Linked DNA regions of Ruegeria pomeroyi DSS-3. The protein of the gene in region 3 interacts with the protein of the main gene of each other region in a pairwise test. Links are inferred from orthologs where the notes say so. Each region holds a gene or a part of one and is shown on either strand. Other genes may lie near its edges.

The links.
Region 1: the proteins of SPO_RS02125 (region 3) and SPO_RS13165 interact in binary tests that used the Escherichia coli proteins (3 or more experiments, as listed by UniProt). The link is inferred for Ruegeria pomeroyi DSS-3 from one-to-one orthologs.
Region 2: the proteins of SPO_RS02125 (region 3) and ftsZ interact in binary tests that used the Escherichia coli proteins (3 or more experiments, as listed by UniProt). The link is inferred for Ruegeria pomeroyi DSS-3 from one-to-one orthologs.

What each region holds. Positions count from the first base shown.
Region 1 is NC_003911.12:2,748,479-2,753,661, reverse strand. What follows is about bases 1,308-4,284. They hold SPO_RS13165 (helix-turn-helix domain-containing protein), read left to right. Parts: upstream 1,308-2,181; coding sequence 2,182-3,387; downstream 3,388-4,284. Other genes in these bases: ispG (flavodoxin-dependent (E)-4-hydroxy-3-methylbut-2-enyl-diphosphate synthase), read left to right, coding at 3,457-4,284; hemA (5-aminolevulinate synthase), read left to right, coding at 1,308-2,052. Outside these bases: SPO_RS13175 (M20/M25/M40 family metallo-hydrolase), read right to left, coding at 1-509; more of hemA, read left to right, coding at 829-1,307; more of ispG, read left to right, coding at 4,285-4,584; SPO_RS13155 (hypothetical protein), read right to left, coding at 4,592-4,852; blaOXA (class D beta-lactamase), read left to right, coding at 5,083-5,183.
Region 2 is NC_003911.12:1,255,664-1,260,802, reverse strand. Bases 1,513-4,445 are described here. They hold ftsZ (cell division protein FtsZ), read right to left. Parts: upstream 3,827-4,445; coding sequence 2,198-3,826; downstream 1,513-2,197. Other genes in these bases: ftsA (cell division protein FtsA), read right to left, coding at 4,224-4,445; lpxC (UDP-3-O-acyl-N-acetylglucosamine deacetylase), read right to left, coding at 1,513-1,985. In the rest of the region: DNA repair protein RecN, read right to left, coding at 1-20; SPO_RS06120 (outer membrane protein assembly factor BamD), read right to left, coding at 60-914; more of lpxC, read right to left, coding at 1,065-1,512; more of ftsA, read right to left, coding at 4,446-5,139. UniProt on the Escherichia coli protein: Essential cell division protein that forms a contractile ring structure (Z ring) at the future cell division site. The regulation of the ring assembly controls the timing and the location of cell division.
Region 3 is NC_003911.12:431,565-436,571, reverse strand. What follows is about bases 1,544-4,344. They hold SPO_RS02125 (rod shape-determining protein), read left to right. Parts: upstream 1,544-2,321; coding sequence 2,322-3,368; downstream 3,369-4,344. Other genes in these bases: mreC (rod shape-determining protein MreC), read left to right, coding at 3,448-4,344; SPO_RS02130 (23S rRNA (adenine(2030)-N(6))-methyltransferase RlmJ), read right to left, coding at 1,544-2,156. In the rest of the region: SPO_RS02135 (2-isopropylmalate synthase), read left to right, coding at 1-1,281; more of SPO_RS02130, read right to left, coding at 1,371-1,543; more of mreC, read left to right, coding at 4,345-4,365; SPO_RS02115 (hypothetical protein), read left to right, coding at 4,358-4,894; mrdA (penicillin-binding protein 2), read left to right, coding at 4,896-5,007. UniProt on the Escherichia coli protein: Forms membrane-associated dynamic filaments that are essential for cell shape determination. Acts by regulating cell wall synthesis and cell elongation, and thus cell shape.

The DNA.
Region 1 (5,183 bases), 2.3 Mb from region 3 along the record:
AGGAAGGGCACCAGCGAGGGAGAGCCGCTTTCTTCCTCGCCCTCGAAGAAAAAAGTGATGCGGCAGGGCAGGGTGCCATGCACCGCCTTCCAGGCGCGACAGGCCTCGACAAAGGTCATCAACTGGCCCTTGTCGTCCGAGGACCCGCGGCCCCGGATCACGCGCCCGTTCGGGGTGTCTTCCAGTTGCGGTTCAAAGGGCGGGCTGGTCCACAGGTTCAGCGGGTCGACCGGCTGCACGTCGTAATGGCCATAAAACAGCACATGCGGGGCGTCGTCATGATCGGCCTCCACATGACCCACCACCATCGGGCGGCCCGGGGTGGGGCGCTTTTCGGCGGCGATACCGATCCCGGCCAGATCGGCCACCAGCCAGTCGGCGGCCTGATCACAGGCCTCGGCATAGGCCGGATCGGTCGAGATCGAGGGGATGCGCAGCAGTTCCATCAGCCGCTCGATAGCGGCGGGCAGGTCGGCGTCGATACGCGAGAGGACGTCGTCGAGGGACATCGGGCGGTTCCTTGTCTTGCGGGATATTCGGGGCGGAGCCTAGCAGTCCCGCCCGCCCTGTCCAGTGGCCGCCGTTCCCGATGGGAAACCGCACGCAAGGTTTACGGCACCCTTTTGCCGTTTTTTGCGCCTATCGGGGCGCTCCCCACCTTGTCCCCGTAAAAGCGGCGGTCTAATTGACCCAAGTCAAGGCTGCGACATCGGGGCCGGATGTAGACAGTTGAAAAAATGATGCGCCGCAGATATCCATTCACGAACGCGAATGTGGCGCAGACCCTGACCTGCCGCAACCCGGCCGCACGATACGAAGGAGGATCCGGTGGACTATTCGGTTAAACTCGACGCCGCCATTCAGAAGCTTCACGACGAAGGCCGCTATCGCACCTTCATCGACATCGAACGGCGCAAGGGCCATTTTCCGCACGCGGTCTGGACCCGTCCGGACGGCAGCGAGAAAGAGATCACCGTCTGGTGCGGCAACGATTACCTGGGCATGGGCCAGAACCCGGTCGTACTGGACGCGATGCAAGAGGCGCTGGTCGCCGCTGGCGCCGGTTCGGGCGGCACCCGCAACATTTCGGGCACCACCGTCTATCACAAACGGCTCGAAGCCGAGCTGGCCGATCTGCACGGCAAGGAGGCGGCGCTGCTTTTCACCTCGGCCTATATCGCCAATGACGCGACGCTGAGCACCCTGCCCAAGCTGTTCCCCGGCCTGATCATCTATTCCGACGCGCTCAACCATGCCTCGATGATCGAGGGTGTGCGCCGCAATGGTGGCGCCAAGCGCATCTTCCGCCATAACGACGTGGCGCATCTGCGCGAGCTGCTGGCCGCCGACGACCCGGCCGCTCCCAAGCTCATCGTTTTTGAATCGGTCTATTCGATGGATGGCGATTTCGGCCCGATCGCGGACATCTGCGACCTTGCCGACGAATTCGGCGCGCTCACCTATATCGACGAGGTGCACGCGGTCGGCATGTATGGTCCGCGCGGTGGCGGCGTGACCGAGCGCGACAACCTTGCCCATCGCATCGACATCATCAACGGCACCCTGGCCAAGGCCTATGGCGTGATGGGCGGCTATATCGCCGCCAGCGCGAAAATGTGCGATGCGATACGTTCTTATGCGCCGGGCTTCATCTTTACCACCTCGCTGCCGCCTGCGGTTGCGGCGGGGGCGGCGGCCTCGGTCGCCTATCTGAAAGGCGCGCAGGAATTGCGCGATCAGCACCAGACCCAGGCCCGCATCCTGAAACTGCGGCTCAAGGGGCTGGGCCTGCCGCTGATCGACCACGGCAGCCATATCGTGCCGGTGATCGTGGGTGACCCGGTCCACACCAAGAAGCTGAGCGACATGCTGCTGGAAGATTTCGGCATCTATGTGCAGCCGATCAACTTCCCCACCGTGCCGCGCGGAACCGAGCGTCTGCGCTTTACCCCCTCGCCGGTGCACGGGCCCAAGGAGGTCGACAAGCTGGTGCATGCAATGGACGCGCTTTGGTCCCATTGTGCGCTGAATCGCGCCGAACTGGCCGGGTAAAGTCACGCGCCCGTGTGCAAATCCTTTGCCCTATGTTAGGGTTGAGGTAACAACAGGCACGGACGAATCGTTATGGGGACGATTCCCGGCGCTGTCAGGCATATCTGACAGCTAACTTGGGGCGGCAGGATGATCGGGCGCAGGTCTCAGCGCAAGTCGGCAGACGTAGAAGAGGAGAAGCCGCGCGGCTTCGACGATTTCGAATTGCGTCTGGGCGATACCATGCGGGGCGAACGCGCCACCATGGGCAAGTCGCTGCTTGATGTGCAGCGCGAGCTTCGGATCAAGGCCAACTATATCGCCGCCATCGAAAATTGTGACCCATCCGCCTTTGACACACCCGGTTTCATCGCCGGGTATGTCCGTTCTTATGCCCGCTATCTGGGCATGAACCCGGATGACTGTTTCGCCCAGTTCTGCGCCGAAAGCGGGTTCGAGGTGGCGCATGGCATGTCGGCCCAGGCCTCGAGCGTCAAGAAACCCGGTATCCCAGCGCAGCGTCGTCCTGTCAGCAACGATCCCTTCATCGCGCCCAACACACCCTTTGCACCGGGCCGCGACTCCCTTCTGTCGCAGATCGAACCGCGTGCCATCGGCTCGATCCTGGTGCTGGCCGCGCTGATCGGCGGCATCGGTTATGGCGGCTGGTCGGTTCTGAAAGAAGTGCAGCAGGTGCAGGTGGCGCCGGTCGAACAGGCGCCGCTGGTGCTGTCCGATCTCGATCCGCTGAATGGCGCCGGTGGCACGCTGGAAACCGCGATGGCGCCCCCCTCGGTCGAGGCGCTGGATCGGCTTTATCGCCCGCAGGCGCTGGATGTTCCGGTGCTGGTGGCCCGCGATGCGCCGATCGCAACGCTGGACCCGCGCACCGTGGGCAACTTCCAGGCCCCCGAACTGCCCGAAATACAGCTGAGCGCCACCCAGCGCGCGGTCGAGGCGCTGTTGCCGCAGGTCGTCGAAGACCTCGAACCGACGCTCAAGATCGTTGCTGTCAGCCCGGCCTGGATGCGGGTCACCGCTGCCGATGGCAGCGTGATCTTCGAAGGCACGCTGGGCACGGTCGAGCAGGGCAGCATCTATGAGATCCCGCTGACCGAAGAGCCGCCGACCCTGCGGGTTGGCGAATCGGGCGCCGTCTACTTTGCCATGAACGGCGCGCATTTTGGCCCCGTGGGTCCGCGCGGCACCGTCACCAAGAACGTTCAACTGTCCATGGATGCCGTCTTCGAGCGGTTTGAGATCGCCGACCTGGAAGCCGAACAGAACTTTGCCCTGCGCCAGTTGCTGGTGGCCGAGGCGCAGAACACCCAGCCCCAACAGGCCGCGGCGGACTGATCCGCTTGCCGCCACCGGCGCGGGGGCCTATCTAGGGGGCAACCCGTCCCGCTGAACAGGTTTGGCCCCATGTCCCACAATCCCGTGCGCCCCTGGCGCAATGTCTATCGCCGCAAATCGCGCCAGATCATGGTGGGCAATGTGCCTGTCGGGGGCGATGCGCCGATCTCGGTCCAGACCATGACCAACACGCTGACCACCGATGTGGCCGCCACCGTGGCCCAGGTGCAGGCGGCGGCCGAGGCGGGGGCGGATATCGTACGGGTCTCGGTCCCGGACGAGGCCAGCGCGCGGGCCCTGCGCGAGATCGTGCGCGAAAGCCCGGTGCCCATCGTGGCCGATATCCATTTCCACTATCGCCGCGGGATCGAGGCGGCCGAGGCGGGTGCGGCCTGTCTGCGCATCAACCCCGGCAATATCGGCAGCCCGGACCGGGTGCGCGAGGTGATCAGGGCCGCGCGCGATCATGGATGCTCGATCCGTATCGGGGTGAACGCCGGCAGCCTGGAAAAGCACCTGCTGGAGAAATACGGCGAGCCGTGCCCCGAGGCGATGGTGGAAAGCGGGCTGGAGCATATCCGCATCCTGCAGGACAACGATTTCCACGAGTACAAGATCAGCGTGAAGGCCAGCGACGTGTTCCTGTCGGCCGCCGCCTATCAGGGCATCGCCGAGGCCACCGACGCGCCCATTCACCTCGGCATCACCGAGGCGGGCGGGCTGGTCAGCGGCACCATCAAATCGGCTATTGGGTTGGGGAACCTGCTGTGGATGGGGATCGGCGACACGATCCGCGTCAGTCTCAGCGCCGATCCGGTCGAAGAGGTCAAGGTCGGCTACGAGATCCTCAAGTCACTGGGTCTGCGCCATCGCGGCGTCAACATCATCTCGTGCCCCAGCTGCGCGCGGCAGGGGTTTGACGTGATCAAGACGGTCGAGGCGCTGGAAAAGCGGCTGGAGCACATCAAGACGCCGATGAGCCTGTCGATCATCGGCTGCGTGGTGAACGGCCCGGGCGAGGCGCTGATGACCGATGTCGGCTTTACCGGCGGTGGCGCCGGGTCGGGCATGGTCTATCTGGCGGGCAAGGCCAGCCACAAGATGTCCAACGAGCGCATGATCGACCATATCGTCGAAGAGGTCGAGAAAAAGGCCGCCGCGCTCGACGCCGCCTCCGCCGCCGAAGCGGCGGAGTAGGTTTCGCTTATCCGGCGCGGGCCATTGGGGCGCCGGGCCGGTTCCTTGATTGGCTCAGATCGCGCGACAGACGCGCGATCCGGGCTTCTTTCATCGACAGTTCCAGATCCAGACCTTCAAGCGTGCGGCGCAGGTCCTTAATCCGGTCCGTCTGTTGCCGGATGTGGAACTGCGACAGGCGCAATCTGCGGGCAGTGAGATACCACAGCGCAAAGAATCCGGCGGCGGGCAACAGGCCCGCAAGGGGGGCAAGGGTCGTCATATCCATGCCCCGAGCCTAGCCCGAAAAAGGTTAACAACCCGGTGACGCCCATCACGAAGATCTGGGCATTTTCGGGGCATTTCGCGGCGCCGGATTGGTCATTTCTGGTTGTCTCAATTTGATACATGAGGCATAGCCCCAGCGTGCCGATCGACAGGCGCAGCGCGGAACATGTAAGGCGGCGCGGCTGGATCGTCTCGCGCGATGATGTGAGAAATCGACAGGGTGACCCCCAGATGAAATTGCTTCTTTCTCTTGTTTTTGCGGGCTTCGCTTTTGCCTCTGCGGCTTCGGCGCAGACGGTGGTCGAGCGCGCCGATTTGATGGATGTGTTCGA
Region 2 (5,139 bases), 820 kb from region 3 along the record:
ATTTCAAGCGCCCGCAGCATCGTAAACCCCGCCGGACGGACCAGCGGCCCGTCGCCCTGTTACAACCACTGCCCCTTGATCGACTGCCGGTAAATCTGGCTCAGCCAGTTGTTGCCGACATCGCGCATCTTCAGCCCGCGCGCGGTCAAGAGCTTGTAGCTTGCCTCGTACCATTCCGAGGACTGGTAGTTATGACCCAGGATCGCGCCCGCCGTCTGCGCCTCGGCCTCCAGCCCCAGCGACAGATAGGCCTCGACCAGACGATGCAGCGCCTCGGCGGTGTGGGTTGTGGTCTGGAAATCCTCGACCACGACGCGGAACCGGTTGATCGCGGCCGAGAAATGCTGGCGGCGCAGATAATAGCGGCCGATCTCCATTTCCTTGGCGGCAAGGTGATCGAAGGCCAGATCGAATTTCAGGATCGCCGAGGTCGCGTACTCGCTGTCGGGATAGACCTCGATCACCGTGCGCAGCGCCTGCAGCGCCTGAAAGGTCAGGCCCTGGTCGCGCCCGACCTCGTCGATCTGGTCGTAATAGCTGAGCGCCAGCAGATACTGGGCATAGGCCGCATCCTCATCCGCCGGGTAGAAGTCGATGTAACGCTGCGCAGCGGCGCGGCTTTCGGGATAGTCCTTGCCGGAATGATAGGCAAAGGCCTGCATGATCAGCGCCCGTTTGGCCCAGTTGGAATAGGGGTACAGCCGCTCGACCTCGGAGAAGTAATAGGCCGCGTCTTCGGTCCGCTTGGCCGAGAGTTCATATTCGCCGCGTTCAAAAATCTGTTCCGGCGTATAGCCGTCGAGATTCTGGCTGCGATCGGCCGCCGTGCGAAAACCACCGCCGCCGCAGGCCGCCAGAAACGTCGCCAGAAGAAGTGCGCCAACCAGTCTGGCCCCTGCCCTGCTGCCAATCATACCGCTAGTCCTTGTCGTCTTGCGTGCGGGGTGTGTCCCCCGATTGGGCCTTGGTCTAGCACATTAAATTCCGCTGCAAAACGTCTTAAAAGCATCGCCCGGCACTGGGCCGGGCGTAGGGAGGTCAAGCCTGGCCGCATCCGGCCCTTTTCACGCAACCTGAGGGATTTCCGACCAGATCAGCCCCTGTCCGGGCAGGCGCGCGGCCTGTTCGGGGGTGCACAGCACGGGGCGCACCGCACCCGGCGTTTCAAACAGGGTGCGCAGCAGGGCGTTGGTCAGGGCATGACCGGCCTTGTCGCCGACATAGCAGCCGAGAATCGGGCCACCGGCCATATAGAGATCACCCAGCGCGTCGAGCATCTTGTGACGCACCGCCTCGTCCGTATGGCGCAGACCGCCCGGCGTCAGAATCTCGTCGCCATCGACGACCACGGCGTTTTCCAGCGTGCCGCCCAGGGCCAGCCCGTTGGCGCGCATCGCCTCGACATCGCTGCGCCGACAAAAGGTGCGACTGTCGCTCAGTTCGCGGGCAAAGCTGCCGTTGCGCATGTTCATGCGGCGGGTCTGGCGCCCAATGGCGGCATCCTCGAAATCAATGGTGAATTCGATCTCCAGCCCATCCGAGGGCATCAGGGTGGCGCGCGCGCCGTCCTTTTCGACGGTGACGGCCTTGAGCACCTCGTAGGCCAGCACCGGGGCGGCCTGCTGACGCACGCCGCGCGCCATGATGCCGCGCACGAACTCGACCGAGGAGCCGTCCATGATCGGAACTTCGGGGCCGTCCAGCTCGATCAGGGCGTTATGCACGCCGCACCCGGCGAGGGCCGCCATGATGTGTTCGACCGTCGACACCGATACCCCGGCGGCGTTCACCAGACGGGTGCACAGCGGGGTACGGTCGACCAGATCATAGATCGCGGGGATCATTGCATCGCCGATCTCGATATCCGTCCGTTTGAACCAGATGCCGTGTCCGGCAGCGGCGGGGCGAAGGGTCATGCGGACGGGTTTACCACCATGCAGACCAATGCCCTGGAAGGTGACCGAGGTTTTCAGCGTATGTTGCAAGATAGGCCTCTGACGGTTGCCTACAGCCTCTACGAGCTGTGTTGACCATCAGGTAAGCGAGGGGGCCCGGGGGCTCAACTCAATCTTTGTAACGGTTTGAAACATGCGAAAAACAGATCGGCAAAACCTCGCCGCAGTGGATGTAAGCCTATGAAACACAAAGAGAAAAGGCCGCCCCTTGGCGGCCTCTCCTACTCGTTTTGTGACCGCTATCAGTTGGCCTGACGGCGCAAAAAGGCGGGAATTTCGATCCGTTCCTGATCGGGGTCGGCCTCGGCATGCGCAGGTGCCGTTGCGTCACTCGGGCGCATCACCGGCTGTTTGCGGGCCACGGCGGGGCCACGATCCGCGGGCGTATCCGGCGCGTGTCCGGTCATCCGGTCGATCAGCCGGTTGAAGCCGAAACGCGGCTTGTCCCCGACCGGCTGCTGGAGCGCGCGATGACCCTGCTGCGGGGCGGAAGGCGCCTTTTGCGCGGCAGCCTGAAGGCGGCGCATCGCCTCGGGCGAGGGTGTTCCGGGCGCCGGGGCGCGCGGGGCGACAAAGGTCTCGACCGGCGCTTCTTCCTCTTCGACATAAGCGCGCGGTTCAAAGGCGGGCACCTGCGGCTGATAGGCCGGCGGCGGCAGGCCGTCATCGTCCAGCAGCTCGGGCTCGTCGCCCGTATCCAGGATATCCTCGCCCAGATCATGCGCAGCGACCTGCTCGACATCCATGCCTTCGAACAGGCTGGGTTCCTCGGCGGCCTCGGCCACCGGCTGCGGGGCCGCGGGCTGTTCCAGCGTCAGCGGCGCCGGCTTCTCTTCGGCCGCAACCCGCTGTTTGAGCGGTGCGTTCATGGGACGGCGCGGTACGGGCATGTCATGCTGCACATCCACCGCGTCGATGCCGGTCGCCACGACCGAAACCCGCATTGCGCCTTCCATCGAGGTATCCAGGGTCGAACCGACGATGATATTGGCATCGGGGTCCACTTTCTCGCGAATGATATTGGCCGCCTCGTCCAGTTCGAACAGGGTCAGGTCATGGCCGCCGGTGATGTTGATCAACACGCCCTTGGCGCCGTTCAGGCTGATCTCGTCGAGCAGCGGGTTGGCAATCGCCTTTTCGGCGGCCTGCACGGCGCGGTCCTCGCCTGCGGCCTCGCCGGTGCCCATCATCGCCTTGCCCATCTCGTCCATCACCGCGCGCACGTCGGCGAAGTCGAGGTTGATCAGGCCCGGGCGCACCATCAGGTCGGTGACGCCCTTGACGCCCTGATACAGAACGTCGTCGGCCATGCTGAAGGCTTCGGTAAAGGTGGTCTTTTCGTTGGCCAGGCGGAACAGGTTCTGGTTGGGGATGATGATCAGCGTGTCGACCACCTTTTGCAGCGCGTCGACGCCATCCTCGGCCTGACGCATGCGCTTGGCGCCTTCGAACTGGAACGGCTTGGTCACCACGCCCACGGTCAGCACACCCAGTTCACGCGCGGCCTGCGCGATGATCGGGGCGGCTCCGGTGCCGGTGCCGCCACCCATGCCGGCGGTGATGAAGCACATATGCGCCCCGGCCAGATGGTCGACGATCTGCTCGATGCTTTCTTCGGCGGCGGCGGCCCCCACTGTGGCGCGCGCACCGGCGCCCAGGCCTTCGGTCACCTTGACGCCTAGCTGAATGCGCGAGGGTGCATGGCTCTGCTGCAGGGCCTGCGCGTCGGTATTGGCAACGACGAAATCGACGCCTTCCAGCTGTTTTTCAATCATGTTGTTGACGGCATTGCCGCCAGCGCCCCCGACCCCGAAAACGGTGATCCGCGGCTTCAACTCGTCCTGTCCGGGCATCGAAAGGTTCAATGTCATGCTCTGTCCGCCTGTTTTGCCCCCGCCTTGCGCGGGGTTTTTCTTACCTATCCACAGATAATCCTACTGATATTGCGGCGGCTCGTCACGCCCAAATCGCAAAAAAGCCACAAAATATGGAAAGAATCTGCACCGGGACGCGGTATTTCGCCGATCCATGCAGATATTGCGGTTCTGGAGTTACCGGACACAACAGGACAGCACCCCGCACGCATCGCGCGGCGGGAGGTACTGTCTGATCTGGCACGGGACCTGCTCGCCCCATTTTGCAGCACCGCTTGGCGGGTGCCTTGTCTGTTTCTTACCATACCGGGCCGGGCCTGTCACCCGATCCGTACATGCTGCGCCCGATTTAATCACACCGGATCAAGCGCTTGCCCGACCGGTCTGGGCATCCTTACCAGTTGTCGCGGAACCATTTGACCGCCCGACGCAGCGAGCGCGCGGGATAGCGATCGACCGGGACCTCGAAATCCCACCATTCATCCTGCGGATGGGCGGCAAACAGGCTGAGCCCCACCGCCGAGGAAAACCCCGGACCGGTGGCCGATTGCGGCAGGCCATGCACCCGCAGCGGCCGCCCCAGCCGCACGCGCTGGCCCAGGATGCGGCTGGCCAGCCCGTCGAGCCCCATGATCTGGCTGCCGCCGCCGGTCAGCACGATCTGCTGGCTGGGCAGATGTTCGAACCCGGCCGCGTCCAGCCGCGCCCGCACCTCTTCGAGGATCTCCTCGACCCGGGGCCGCATGATGCCGATCAGCTCGGCCCGGCTGACGGTGCGCCGGTCATGCTCCCAGTCGCCGGTATCGCCGCCGACGTCGATCATCTCGCGGTCATCGGCCCCGGTGGCATGCACGCCGCCCGAAAAGGTCTTGATCCGCTCCGCATTGGCGGTGGGCACGCCCAGCCCCATCGAGATATCGCCGGTCACGTGATCGCCGCCCATGCGGACGCAATCGGCAAAGATCATGTGTTTCTTGAGAAAGATCGAGATGCTGGTGGTACCGCCGCCCATGTCGATACAGGCCGCACCCAGCTCCTGCTCGTCCTCGACCAGCGCCGAAACGCCCGAGACATAGGCCGAGTTGGCCACACCGGCCAGCTCCAGATCGCAGCGCTTGATGCAATGGGCAAGGTTGCGGATCGCGGTGGCATCCACCGTCAGCATATGCATGTCCACCGCCAGGCTTTGGCCCAGCTGGCCGCGCGGGTCGATCAGACCCGAACGGTTATCGAGTGCGAAATTCACCGGCTGGGCATGCAGCACCTCGCGCCCGGCGCCGTATTCGGGCACCTCGCAGGCATTCAGCACC
Region 3 (5,007 bases):
AACCGCATTCACACCTTCATCGGTACCTCGCCGCTGCACCGCGCCATTCCGAACCTGACCCAGGACGAGATGGCCGAGAAGATCCACGAAACCGTCAGCCACGCCCGCAACCTGTGCGACAACGTGCAATGGTCGCCGATGGATGCAACCCGGACCGAGTGGGATTACCTCTGCCGGGTGATCGAGATCGCGATCAAGGCCGGCGCCACCACCATCAACATCCCCGATACCGTGGGCTATACAGCCCCCGCCGAAAGCGCCGATCTGATCCGGCGGCTGATCGAAACGGTGCCGGGTGCCGACGATGTGATCTTTGCCACCCATTGCCACAACGACCTGGGCATGGCGACGGCCAACAGCCTCGCCGCCGTCGCCGGTGGCGCGCGTCAGATCGAATGCACCATCAACGGTCTGGGCGAACGCGCCGGCAACACCGCGCTGGAAGAGGTGGTGATGGCGATGAAGACCCGCCACGACATCATGCCCTGGCGCACCGGGATCGACACCACCAAGATCATGGCGATCTCGCGCCGGGTGGCGACCGTGTCCGGGTTCAACGTGCAGTTCAACAAGGCCATCGTGGGCAAGAACGCATTCGCCCATGAAAGCGGCATCCACCAGGACGGGATGCTGAAGAATCGCGAGAATTTCGAGATCATGCGGCCCGAGGATATCGGCCTTTCCGGCACCTCGCTGCCGCTGGGCAAGCATTCGGGCCGGGCGGCGCTGCGCGACAAGCTCGAACACCTTGGCTACGAGGTGGGCGACAACCAGCTCAAGGACATCTTCGTTCGGTTCAAGGAACTGGCCGACCGCAAGAAAGAGGTGTTCGACGACGATGTGATCGCGCTGATGCGCTCGGGCGAGAATGCCGAGCAGGACCATTTGCAACTGGTGTCGATGAAAGTGATCTGCGGCACCGGTGGCCCGGCCGAGGCGACGGTCGAGATGGAAATCGACGGCAAGGATGTCAGCGCCACCGCGCATGGCGACGGGCCGGTGGATGCCAGTTTCAAGGCGATCCGCGCGTTGCATCCCAACGAGGCGCATCTGCAGCTTTATCAGGTGCACGCGGTGACCGAAGGCACCGACGCCCAGGCGACTGTCAGCGTGCGGCTGGAAGAGGATGGCATGATCGCCACCGGCGAGTCGGCCAATACCGACACGGTGGTGGCAAGCGCCAAGGCCTATATCAACGCGCTCAACCGTCTGATCGTGCGGCGCGAGAAGGCCGGTCCCGGCGCCGATGCCCGCGAGATCAGCTACAAGGACCTGACCTGACGCCCGAGCGGGTCGGAATTCTGCAAGAATTCCGAAACGGAAAACTTCGTTTTCCGGGCCGTTTTCCGGCTCGGAAAACGGCGCCCCTCTCAGAGCTGGGCGAACAGGCCCGAAAGGCGTGCCGCCTCGTCGGCAAGTCCGAAGGGCGCATTGATCACGAACATGCCCGACCCGACCATCCGGTGCCCCTCGCGGGCGGGCGCAAAGCGGACCTCGTGCCGCAGAACCCTGGGCAGGTCCAGCCGCTCCAGCGCCGCCAGCATCACCTTGTGCCGTTCATCGGTCAGGATCGGGTACCAGAGCGCGATCACGCCCACATTCCACTTGCGATGCAGCTGCGCGATCACCGCCGGTATCCGGTCATAGTCGGATTTCACCTCATAGCTGGGATCGATCAGCATCATGCCCCGCCGAGGCTCGGGTGGCAGCAGCGATTGCGCCATCTCGACCCCGTCCCGCCGGTAGACCCGTGCCGGATATCCCGCCATCGCCTGTTCCAACGCTGCGTGTTCCTGCGGATGCAGCTCGGCCAGGTGCATCATATCACCGGGCCGAAGCAGATGCGCCGCCACCAGCGGCGAGCCGGGATAGGCCATAGCGCCGTGATCCGTCCGCACAGCTGCCAGCACCCGCGTCATCGGATGGGCCGGATCGAACCATGCCGCCCCTTCGGCCCGGCCGATCCCGGCCCCCGCCTCGCCCGTGCGCACCGCCTCGGCCGCATCCAGGTGATAAAGTCCACGCCCGGCATGCGTTTCCAGATAGCTCAGCGGCTTGTCCTTGCGCGTCAGATAGTCAAGCGCCAGCGCCAGCAGCGCATGTTTCTGGACATCGGCCAGGTTCCCGGCATGATAAATGTGCTGATAAGATAGCATTTGCCTGTCCTGCCCCCGCGTCATATGTCTCGGCGCGGCGGATTGGTGCTGACCCGCGCAGAATCGGCCCTTTTCCACAGTGCCTGCGCGCCCTATAAGTCAATCGGCCCCGAGCCGTCGAGTCGCGGGCAATCGCAACAATCGAGAAGAGCAGGATCAACCGCAATGGGGTTCTTTGACAATTTGAGTGGTCTGTTCGCAGCGGACATGGCCATCGACCTGGGAACCGCCAACACGCTGGTCTATGTCAAGGGACGGGGCATCATCCTGTCCGAACCCTCGGTGGTGGCCTATCACGTCAAGGACGGGGTCAAGAAGGTTCTCGCCGTGGGCGAGGATGCTAAGCTGATGCTGGGCCGAACCCCGGGCAGCATCGAGGCGATCCGCCCGATGCGCGAAGGCGTGATCGCCGATTTCGACACCGCCGAAGAGATGATCAAGCATTTCATCCGCAAGGTGCACAAACGCTCGACCTTCTCGAAACCCAAGATCATCGTCTGCGTCCCCCATGGCGCCACCCCGGTGGAAAAGCGCGCGATCCGTCAGTCGGTGCTGAGCGCCGGCGCCCGCCGCGCGGGCCTGATCGCCGAACCCATCGCGGCGGCCATCGGGGCCGGCATGCCGATCACCGACCCGACCGGCAACATGGTTGTCGATATCGGCGGCGGCACCACCGAGGTGGCCGTCCTGTCGCTGGGTGACATCGTCTATGCCCGCTCGGTCCGCGTCGGCGGCGACCGGATGGACGAGGCGATCATCAGCTACCTGCGCCGTCAGCAGAACCTGCTGGTGGGCGAAAGCACCGCCGAACGCATCAAGACCTCGATCGGAACCGCGCGCATGCCCGATGACGGGCGCGGCCAGTCGATGCTGATCCGGGGTCGCGACCTGCTCAATGGCGTGCCAAAGGAGATCGAGATCAGCCAGGCCCAGGTGGCCGAGGCGCTGGCCGAACCGGTGCAGCAGATCTGCGAGGCGGTGATGACCGCGCTGGAGACCACGCCGCCCGATCTGGCAGCCGATATCGTCGACCGGGGCGTCATGCTGACCGGCGGCGGTGCGCTGCTGGGCGATCTTGACCTGGCCCTGCGCGAACAGACCGGGCTGGCGGTTTCGATTGCCGATGAAAGCCTGAACTGTGTGGCACTCGGCACCGGCAAGGCGCTGGAATACGAAAAGCAGCTGCGCCACGCGATTGACTACGACAGCTAAGCCGCGCAGGATCCGGGGGTAACTGGCGGTCTAGGCGGCTGCCATCCGGCGGCTCGGACGATTGGCGGAAAGGACCTCTTTGGCACGCGACCGCTCACAGCGCGAGGACTATGCCGGCCCCCTGCGCCGCCTGTTGCTCGGGGTTCTGCTGCTGTGTCTGCTGGGCATCTTTCTGGTCTGGCGCATCGACAGCCCGCGGGTCGAACGCTTCCGCGCCCAGGTCGTCGACACGGTCATCCCCTCGATGGACTGGGCCATGGTGCCGGTCACCGGCACCATCAACCTGATCCGCGATTTCCAGAGCTATCAGCGGCTGAGCGAGCAGAACCGCGAGCTGCGCAGCGAGCTGCGCCAGATGCGCGCCTGGAAAGAGGCCGCGCTGCAACTGGAACAGGAAAACGCCCGGCTGCTGGACCTGAACAATGTCCGCCTCGATCCGCGCCTGACCTATATCACCGGCGTAGTGATGGCCGATAGCGGCTCTCCCTTCCGGCAATCGGTGCTGCTGAACGTGGGCGCGCGCGACGGGATCGTCGATGGCTGGGCCGCGATGGACGGGATCGGGCTGGTGGGCCGGATCTCGGGCGTGGGGCAATCCTCGGCCCGGGTCATCCTGCTGACCGACGCGGCCAGTTCGATCCCCGCCACCATCCAGCCCTCGGGGCAGACCGCGCTGATCACCGGCGACAACACCGCTGCCCCGGTGGTCGATTTCCTGGAGAACCGCGAGCTTGTCCGTCCCGGCGACCGGGTGGTCACCTCGGGTGATGGCGGCGTGTTTCCCGCCGGTCTCTTGATCGGACAGGTGGCCGAGGACCGGACCGGGCGCCTGCGCGTACGCCTGTCGGCCGATTACGAACGGCTGGAGTTCCTGCGCGTGCTGCGTCATCACGGCACCGAGAAGATCGAAGATCACGGCGACGTGGTCGGCCCACCGGCCCCCGCCGCGCCCGATACCTCGGCGCTGACCACCCCAGCGGAGGCCACCGATGGATAGCCTCGCGCCCTCGCGCATCTGGGTGATGCGCCTGAGCTATGCCGGTTTGGCGATGGTGATCCTGTTCTTTCACCTGCTGCCGCTGGATACCTTGCCCAAGCGCTGGGCCTCGCCCGATCTGCTCCTGGCGCTGACACTGGCCTGGTCGCTGCGCCGACCCGATTTCGTGCCGCCGCTGTTGATCGCCATCGTGATCCTGCTGGCCGATCTGCTGCTGCAGCGCCCGCCCGGCCTGCTGGCGGCGCTGACGGTGGCGGGCACGGTGTTCCTTCACAGCCGTTTCGGCAATCATGGCGAGACCGGCTTTGTCGCGGAATGGTTGGCGGTGGCGGTGGTGCTGATGGCGATTGCCCTGCTTTACCGGATCGTGCTGGCGATCACCTCTGTCGATCAGGCGCCGCTGTTCCTGGTGGCCTCGCAACTGGTGCTGACCATCCTTATCTATCCTCTGGTAGCCGGGGCCAGCCAGGCGGTGTTCGGCGTGCGCCATCTGACACCTGCGGATGCCGAGACTCTGGGAGCGCGCTGAGATGAGACGGTCGGCCCGTGACATGGACAAGGTACAGCGGGTTCTGACCCGCCGCACCCTGCTGCTGGGCGGGATACAGGCGGCCTTCATCGGCGGGTTGGCGATGCGCATGC